DNA from 2 places in the Streptomyces sp. SAI-170 genome. Region 1 is predicted to be linked to the other one. Evidence: riboswitches for the same ligand, from Rfam matches in the RefSeq annotation. Region 1 holds a riboswitch; the other holds the start of a gene.
What was found. Region 1 has a riboswitch for glycine ahead of gcvT (glycine cleavage system aminomethyltransferase GcvT). Riboswitches for the same ligand answer to the same signal wherever they lie in the genome.

Region 1 (4,407 bases):
GCAGCGTGTGCTCGACCGTGCCGGTCGCGGCGGTGCCGCTCGCGCTCACTGTGTTACGCCCCTTCTTTCTTCGACTGGGTAATGAAACCAGGTTATGTCGTCCGGGGGGAGGATCGGAGGGGGCTCGGGGGCGATCCGGTCCCGTACTTCCGGAAGAAGGGTGCGCTACTTCCGGAAGAAGGGGCGGCCCCTACTTCTGGAAGAACGGGCGGACCTTGTGCTTCATCCAGTCCCCCACCGGGTCCTGGGCCACGTCCAGCAGCACCAGGTTCACCGGCCAGCGCACCGGGGTCCTGCCGAGGGCGCGGCCCAGGGCCTCCGCCGGGATCGTGCGCAGGTCGCCCTCCCACTGGGAGAGTTCGACGCCGACGAAGAGGACCGGGTCGGCGGTCTCGATCGCGGCGAGACAGCGGCGGGCGGTGAGGACGATGCCGGTGGCGTCGAACTCGGCGGAAGCCGCGGAGAGGAAGTCGACCGGGTCGTCCTGCCAGTCGGGCTCGAAGAGGCGGACCCGGCCGCCGCTCGCGGGCCCGTCCAGCGGAGTGCGCCCGGCCCGGCAGAGCTCGGCGACGGCCTCGGGCGGCAGCGGGACGCCGACCACGCCGCCCGGGTTCAGCGCGATGCCCGCCTGCGGGGGCAGACCGCGCGCGAACTCCACGGCGGGCGCGATGGCGTACGACATCGTCGGCCCGGCGCCCTGACGGAACTGCTCCTCGGAGCTGAAGACGGGCACGAAGGCCTGGCCGTCGATCTCCAGCGTGGGCAGGTCGAGGGGGCCGCTGTCGGGGCCGCCGCCGTTGGGCAGGGGCACCCACACGAAGCTGCGGCCCAGGACCTCGACTATGCGGGGGCCGGCCGACGGCACGCCCAGGGAGGCGGAGAGCACCTCCTCGAGTTCATTGCCGGGCCAACCGCCGTGCGGATGGGGGTGCGCCTGCGCCGGGAAGTCCATGTGCCGCCTACCGCCTGCCGAGAACCTGCTGAGGCTGAAAAGGCTAACCCGTGCGGGTGGCCGCCTTCTCAGCCCGTGAAGCCGATGCGCCGCAGCGTGTCCGCCGCGTCCCGGTCGAGCAGCACCGCCGAGCCGCAGCCTCGGGGCAGGCCGCCGCGCTCCGCCCGGCGCAGCAGCCGGGAGGCGGCGTGGCGGTGCCGGCGGAAGGCGTAGCGGGAGACCCCGCGGCCGCGCTCGCGCTGCCCGGCCAGGGCCTGCTCGGGCGTGACGTCCAGGAGCAGCAGGTGCAGGGTGCCGCCCCGGCGGCGGGCCTCCCGGGCCAGCCAGCCGCGCACCCAGGCCTGCGTGCCGCAGTCGTGCACGACGACGCCCTCGCCGGTGCGCAGGGCACGGCGCAGCCCGGCGTAGTGCGCGAGCCGGACCAGGGGCCGGTAGACGGCGTACGGCAGGAGGCGGGGCGTGGCCGCGTCGAAGCGGTCGCGGGTGTCCTGGGAGTCGATGCGTATGCCCGGCACCGCGCGCCGCATGAGGGTGGACTTGCCGCTGCCGGGCAGGCCGGTGATCACGACGAGGTCGTGGGGGCCGAAGAGCAGGGCGTGCGGACTGTGGCCACCGCGGTCGCGCAGGTCGCGGACGACAGGGGCGGAGGGGACCTCGCGGGCCGGGGCCGCGGCCGACGCGGGCAGCGCGAGGGCGGGGGTCGTGGTGGCGTACGACGTGGTCCTGTTCACCGTGATCGTCCTCCCCTGGGGCGGGTCGTAGGACCCTTGCCCATCGTGTGTAAAGAGACGGTAATGCGGTGCGGCCGGTGATTTCGTGTGCGTACTGCCACAGGCCGGTCACAGATGCGGCCTGCCGTGCCGGGCGGATGCGTGCAATGATGGCCCCGCCAACTGCATACCGGCCGTTTGAATCCGCGCGGGAGAGTCCCCAGCCTCGCTGGGGCGCCGAAGGAGCAAGTCCCTCCCTTGAATCTCTCAGGCCCCGTTACCGCGCGGGCGAGGCACATCTGAAAAGCGGACCGCTGATCTGCAGTGGTCCCACCCAAGGTGCAAGCCATGTCCCTTCCTGTACACCCGTTGTACGGGCGGTCATGGCGAACCTCTCAGGTTCCGATGACAGATGGGGAGGAATGACCTCGCCTGTCGTGTACTTGGGAGACGACCGACCGATGAGCAGTACCGAACTCCGCCGTACCGCGCTCGATGCGCTGCATCGTTCGCTCGGCGCGACGATGACCGACTTCGCCGGCTGGGACATGCCGCTGCGCTACGCCTCCGAGCGCGACGAGCACAACGCCGTGCGCACCAGGGCCGGGCTCTTCGACCTCTCGCACATGGGCGAGATCACCGTCACCGGCGCACAGGCCGCGGACTTCCTGAACTTCGCGCTCGTCGGCAACATCGCCGCCGTCGGCGTGGGCCGCGCCCGCTACACCATGATCTGCCAGGCCGACGGCGGCATCCTGGACGACCTGATCGTCTACCGCCTGGCCGAGACCGAGTACATGGTCGTCGCGAACGCCTCCAACGCCCAGGTGGTGCTGGACGCGCTGACCGAGCGCGCCGCCGGTTTCGACGCCGAGGTCCGCGACGACCGTGACGCGTACGCGCTGATCGCGGTCCAGGGTCCCGAGTCCCCGGGCATCCTGAAGTCGCTGACGGACGCCGACCTGGACAATCTGAAGTACTACGCCGGTCTGCCCGGCACGGTCGCGGGTGTCCCGGCGCTGATCGCGCGCACCGGCTACACCGGCGAGGACGGCTTCGAGCTGTTCGTGAAGCCGGAGCACGCCGTGGAGCTGTGGCAGGCGCTGACGAAGGCGGGCGAGGGCGTCGGCCTGATCCCGTGCGGTCTGTCCTGCCGGGACACGCTGCGCCTGGAGGCGGGCATGCCGCTGTACGGGCACGAGCTGACGGCGGAGCTGACGCCGTTCGACGCCGGTCTGGGCCGGGTCGTGAAGTTCGACAAGGACGGCGACTTCGTGGGCCGCGAGGCGCTCACCGAGGCCGCCGCGCGGGCCGAGCAGAACCCGCCGCGGGTGCTCGTCGGCCTGGTCGCCGAGGGCCGTCGCGTCCCGCGCGCGGGCTACTCCGTGGTCGCGGGCGGCGAGGTGATCGGCGAGGTCACCTCCGGCGCCCCCTCCCCCACCCTGGGCGAGCCGATCGCCATGGCCTACGTCGACGCCGCGCACTCCGCGCCCGGCACCGAGGGCGTGGGCGTGGACATCCGGGGCACGCACGAGCCGTACACGGTCGTCGCGCTGCCCTTCTACAAGCGCCAGAAGTAGTCACTGCGGGCGTTCCGTGCGTGACTCTGCGCACATCGCGCTGCTCACGCACGTTCCCGGCAGTCCCCCCGTCATCAGCACATCCGCGCGTACAGGAGAATTCAGGCCATGAGCAACCCCCAGCAGCTGCGCTACAGCAAGGAGCACGAGTGGCTGTCGGCCGCCGAGGACGGTGTGTCGACGATCGGCATCACCGAGTTCGCGGCCAACGCGCTCGGCGATGTCGTCTACGCCGACCTGCCGGCCGTCGGCACCGAGGTCACCGCGGGTGAGACCTGTGGTGAGCTGGAGTCGACGAAGTCGGTGTCCGAGCTCTACTCCCCGGTGACCGGTGAGGTCGTCGAGATCAACGAGGACGTGGTGAACGACCCGTCGCTGGTGAACTCGGCCCCCTTCGCGGGCGGCTGGCTGTTCAAGGTGCGCGTCTCGGGCGAGCAGGACGACCTGCTCGACGCCGACGCGTACGACGCCCACACCGCCGGCTGAGGAGACACATGTCCGTCCTGAACACGCCCCTGCACGAGCTCGACCCGGAGGTCGCCGCGGCGGTCGACGCCGAGCTGGTCCGGCAGCAGTCCACGCTCGAGATGATCGCCTCGGAGAACTTCGCTCCGCTCGCGGTCATGGAGGCGCAGGGCTCGGTCCTGACGAACAAGTACGCCGAGGGCTACCCGGGCCGCCGCTACTACGGCGGCTGTGAGCACGTCGACGTCACCGAGCAGATCGCGATCGACCGGATCAAGGAGCTGTTCGGCGCCGAGTACGCCAACGTCCAGCCCCACTCCGGTGCCTCCGCGAACCAGGCCGCGCTGTTCGCGCTGGCCCAGCCCGGGGACACGATCCTCGGTCTGGACCTGGCGCACGGCGGTCACCTGACCCACGGCATGCGCCTGAACTTCTCCGGCAAGCAGTTCAACGTGGTCGCCTACCACGTGGACGACGCCGGCCTGGTCGACATGGCCGAGGTGGAGCGGCTCGCCAAGGAGCACCGCCCGAAGGTGATCATCGCCGGCTGGTCGGCGTACCCGCGCGAGCTGGACTTCGCGGAGTTCCGCCGGATCGCCGACGAGGTCGAGGCGTACCTGTGGGTCGACATGGCGCACTTCGCGGGCCTGGTCGCGGCCGGCCTGCACGCCAACCCGGTCGAGCACGCGGACGTGGTGAC
Region 2 (4,407 bases), 4.4 Mb from region 1:
ATCGGCCCGACACCGGTCTCGGGGCCGGCCGACGGCTGCAGCGGGTGGTTCGGCAGGTACGGCGCGAGGTGCTCGCGGACCGCGACGGGGCCGACACCCGGGCCGCCGCCACCGTGCGGGATGCAGAAGGTCTTGTGCAGGTTGAGGTGCGAGACGTCGCCGCCGAAGTGCCCCGGCTTGGCCAGGCCCACCAGCGCGTTCAGGTTGGCACCGTCGACGTACACCTGACCGCCGGCCTCGTGCACCTGCGCGCAGATGTCGGCGACGTGCTCCTCGAACACACCGTGCGTCGACGGGTACGTGATCATCAGCACCGCCAGCTCGTCACGGTGCTTCTCGATCTTCGCCCGCAGGTCCTCGACATCGATCTCGCCGTCCTCGGCGGTCTTCACGACGACGACCTTCATGCCCGCCATCACGGCGCTCGCGGCGTTCGTGCCGTGCGCGGAGGACGGGATCAGGCAGACGGTCCGCTGCTCGTCGCCGTTGGCGCGGTGGTATCCCCGTACGGCGAGCAGACCGGCCAGCTCACCCTGCGAGCCGGCGTTCGGCTGGAGGCTGACCTTGTCGTAGCCGGTGACCTCGGCGAGACGGTCCTCCAGCTCGTGGATGAGCGTGAGGTAGCCCTCGGCCTGCTCCTCGGGCGCGAAGGGGTGCAGCTGGCCGAACTCGGGCCAGGTGACCGGCTCCATCTCGGTGGTCGCGTTGAGCTTCATGGTGCAGGAGCCCAGCGGGATCATGCCGCGGTCGAGGGCGTAGTCACGGTCGGCGAGCTTGCGCAGGTAGCGCAGCATCGCGGTCTCGGAGCGGTGCTGGTGGAAGACCGGGTGGGTGAGGTAGTCGTCGGTGCGCAGCAGCGCCTCGGGCAGCGCCTCACCGGCGGCCGCGTCCAGCGCCTCGACGTCGCCCTCGACACCGAAGGCGGCCCAGACGGCCTGGAGCTGGTCCCGCGTGGTGGTCTCGTCGCAGGACATCGACACCTGGTCGGCGTCGACGAGGTGCAGGTTGACACCGTTCACACGCGCCGCGGCGACGACCTCGGCCGCACGGCCCTCGACGCGTGCACTGACCGTGTCGAAGAAAGAGCTGTGAACGACGTCAACACCGCCGGCCTTCAGCCCCTGCGCCAGGATCGCGGCGTAGCGGTGGGTCCGCCCGGCGATGCTCTTCAGCCCCTCGGGGCCGTGGTAGACGGCGTACATCCCGGCCATCACCGCGAGCAGCACCTGCGCGGTACAGATGTTGCTGGTGGCCTTCTCCCGGCGGATGTGCTGCTCACGCGTCTGGAGAGCCAGGCGGTACGCCTTGTTCCCGTCCGCGTCCACGGACACGCCCACGAGCCGGCCCGGCAGGCTGCGCGCGAACTTCTCGCGCACGGCCATGTAACCGGCGTGCGGCCCGCCGAAGCCCATCGGCACACCGAACCGCTGCGTCGTACCGACCGCGATGTCCGCGCCCAGCTCACCCGGCGACTTCAGCAGCGTCAGCGCCAGCAGATCGGCGGCCACGGTGACGAGCGCGCCGAGCTCGTGCGCCTGGTCGATGACCGGCTTGATGTCGCGTACGGCACCGGAGGCGCCCGGGTACTGGATCAGCACGCCGTTGATCTCACGCGCGGCGATCTCGGCCGGGATGCCCTCGCTCAGATCGGCGACGACGACCTCGACACCGGTCGGCTCGGCGCGGGTCTCGATCACGGCGATGGTCTGCGGCAGCGCGTCCGCGTCGATCAGGAAGAGGCCCTTCTTGTTCTTCCCCATCCGCAGCGACAGCGCCATGGCCTCCGCGGCCGCGGTGCCCTCGTCGAGCAGCGAGGCGCCGGAGGTCGGCAGCCCCGTCAGCTCGGCGACCATCGTCTGGAAATTCAGCAGGGCTTCCAGACGTCCCTGGGAGATCTCCGGCTGGTAAGGCGTGTACGCCGTGTACCAGGCCGGGTTCTCCATGACGTTGCGCAGGATGACCGGCGGGGTGAAAGTGCCGTAGTAGCCGAGCCCGATCATGGAGCCGAGGACCTGGTTGCGGTCGGCCAGCGAGCGCAGCTCGGCCAGCACCTCGGCCTCGGAGCGGGCGCCCGGCAGGTCCAGGGCGTCGGCGTTCTTGATCACGTCCGGCACCGCGGCGGCGGTGAGCTCGTCGAGCGAGCCGTAGCCGACCTGCGCGAGCATCTTGGCCCGCGCCTCCTGGTCGGGCCCGATGTGACGCTGCTCGAAGGGGATGCCCTGTTCGAGCTCGGAGAGCGGAATGCGCTGGGCGGTCATTGCGGAGGCCTCCTGGTCTGACGCGACCTTCGAGGGGCACCACGGCGCGGGTACCCCGACGGCCTCCCCCTCTGTCATCTCAACCTGAGAGCTTCACCGGCCGCCCGAGGGCGCCCGGCTTTCACCGTCGGTGAGAGCGGAAGCCGTCGACATCCGCCCTGCTTTCCAGAGTGACCTCGTCCGTGCGGTACGTGGGCCTGAGAGATTCCGGGGAGGATTTGCTCCTTCGGCGCCTCCGGTGACGATCGGAGGACTCTCCCGCACGGGGTCAGCAGCCGTCTGCAAGCCTACCAGCGAGCCCACCGCACGAGCCTTCGAGTGGCCGCGCACCCAAATGTGCTCTTTCGTAGTGCTTACGGATGATTTGCGACCAAGTGGAGGGCTCGTGCAGACCGACATCGATCCGCGCAACCTGATCGGCCGCAAGGCGTTCGACCGCAACGGCACCAAGATCGGCACGATCGACGAGGTGTACCTCGACGACGCGACCGGCGTGCCGGAATGGGCGGCCATACGCACCGGCCTGTTCTCCAGAGACGCCTTCGTCCCCCTGGAGCCCAGCGAGCTGATCGAGGGCACACTCCACGTCCCCTTCGACCGAGCCCTCATCAAGGACGCCCCCGACTTCGGCGTCGGCCGCCACCTCTCCCCCGAACAGGAACTCCAGCTCTACCACCACTACGGCCTCAACGTGGCCCCATCACCTCCGCCCCCCGACCGGGACTTCGGCAACGTCGCAGGCCAGGACCCCCACAACGACCACGATCCGCACACGCATCCCCAGTGACCTCCGCGCAGCCGGAGCCCCGCCCGGGCGCCGCCTAGGGGTAGTCCCCGCTGATGCAGCACGGGCCGACGGCAGGCACGAGCACGCGGAGAGCCCGGGCCAAGCGGAGACCCCGGGCCAAGCGGAGAGCCCGGGCCGAGAAGGGTGCCCACGCACTCACCATCGCTGAGCGCCACAGGCGGGCACGCACCACGCCCGGCCGCCGGCCGCCCGGCACGGACGACCGGGCACGCACCCGGCCGCCGGCCGCCGACCGCCTGGCACGGACGATTACGCGGACCGCCCGCCGCCACCGGGCAGCACAGCCGGCCCCACCCAGCGAAGGCCGACGGCCCGCGCCCCACAGCCCCAGCCCAACGCCCACGCCCAGGGCACGGCACCTACACCGCCGAAGCCCCACGAACCCCAAGCACCTCAGACACCTCAGACACCTCCGCAGCCCCCGCCACGCCCTCCACACGCTCCCCCTCTTCCACCCCCTCCCCTCCCTGGACCAACGGCAACGGCTCGGCCCGCTCAAGCGCGGGATCGTCGATCCGGAACGTCCGCACACGCCCCGGCTCCGACCAGGGCGTCTCGAACCGCACGGTGATCCGCCCGAGCCCGCTGCCCTGCACCCACCCGTGCCCGTACTCGGTGTGCCGCACGTCATGCCCGGGAGCCCACCGCCGCTCCTCGGGCTCCGCCGGCTCCCGCGCCGCCTCCTCGGCCGTCTCCTCCTCGTCGTCCGTCTCCGCCTCCCCGGCGGCCTGCGCGAACAGGTCCTCCTGCGTGAAGTCGGCCAGCCCGCTCACCCCGACGCCGAGCAGCCGCACCCCACCCGTGGTGTCGACGGAGTCCAGCAGCCGCAGCGCGGCCTCCCGCACGACCGCGGGGTCGTCCGTGGGCCCCCGCAGCGTCTCCGAACGCGTCAGGGTCGAGAAGTCGTACCGGCGCACCTTCAGTACGATCGTCCGCCCCGACAGCCCGGCCCCCCGCAGCCTGCGCACACACCGGTCGGCCAGTCGCTGCACCTCCAGGCCGATGCGCACCCGCTCATGGATGTCCACGTCGTAGGTGTCCTCGACGGAGACCGACTTAGCCTCCCGCTCGGCCACCACCGGCCGCTCGTCACGCGCGAGTGCCATGGCGTGGAGGGCGTGCCCGTGGGCCTTCCCGAGCAGCCGCACCAGCTCGTCCTCGCCCGCCTCGGCGAGCTCCTCGACGGTGTGGATGCCCGCCCGTCTCAGGTGGTCCCCGGTCGCCGGCCCCACCCCCGGCAGGGTCCGCACCGACATGGGCCCGAGCAGCGCCCGCTCGGTCCCGGGCGGGATCAGGACCAGGCCGTCCGGCTTGGCCTGCTCCGAGGCGATCTTCGCCAGC

Region 2: another riboswitch for glycine. It lies ahead of gcvP (aminomethyl-transferring glycine dehydrogenase); the one in region 1 lies ahead of gcvT (glycine cleavage system aminomethyltransferase GcvT).

The regions. Positions count from the first base shown of each region.
Region 1 covers NZ_JBMGQD010000001.1:2,693,897-2,698,303, forward strand. Annotated here, with positions in the region: gene RKD23_RS11825 (enhanced serine sensitivity protein SseB C-terminal domain-containing protein) at 1-49, opposite strand, end outside; gene RKD23_RS11830 (enhanced serine sensitivity protein SseB) at 191-952, opposite strand; gene RKD23_RS11835 (AAA family ATPase) at 1,021-1,689, opposite strand; glycine riboswitch at 1,862-1,955, shown strand; glycine riboswitch at 1,956-2,084, shown strand; gene gcvT (glycine cleavage system aminomethyltransferase GcvT) at 2,124-3,242, shown strand; gene gcvH (glycine cleavage system protein GcvH) at 3,351-3,728, shown strand; gene glyA (serine hydroxymethyltransferase) at 3,737-4,407, shown strand, end outside.
Region 2 covers NZ_JBMGQD010000001.1:7,086,882-7,091,288, reverse strand. Annotated here, with positions in the region: gene gcvP (aminomethyl-transferring glycine dehydrogenase) at 1-2,258, opposite strand, end outside; glycine riboswitch at 2,434-2,529, opposite strand; gene RKD23_RS31880 (PRC-barrel domain-containing protein) at 2,644-3,045, shown strand; gene RKD23_RS31875 (DNA polymerase IV) at 3,426-4,407, opposite strand, start outside.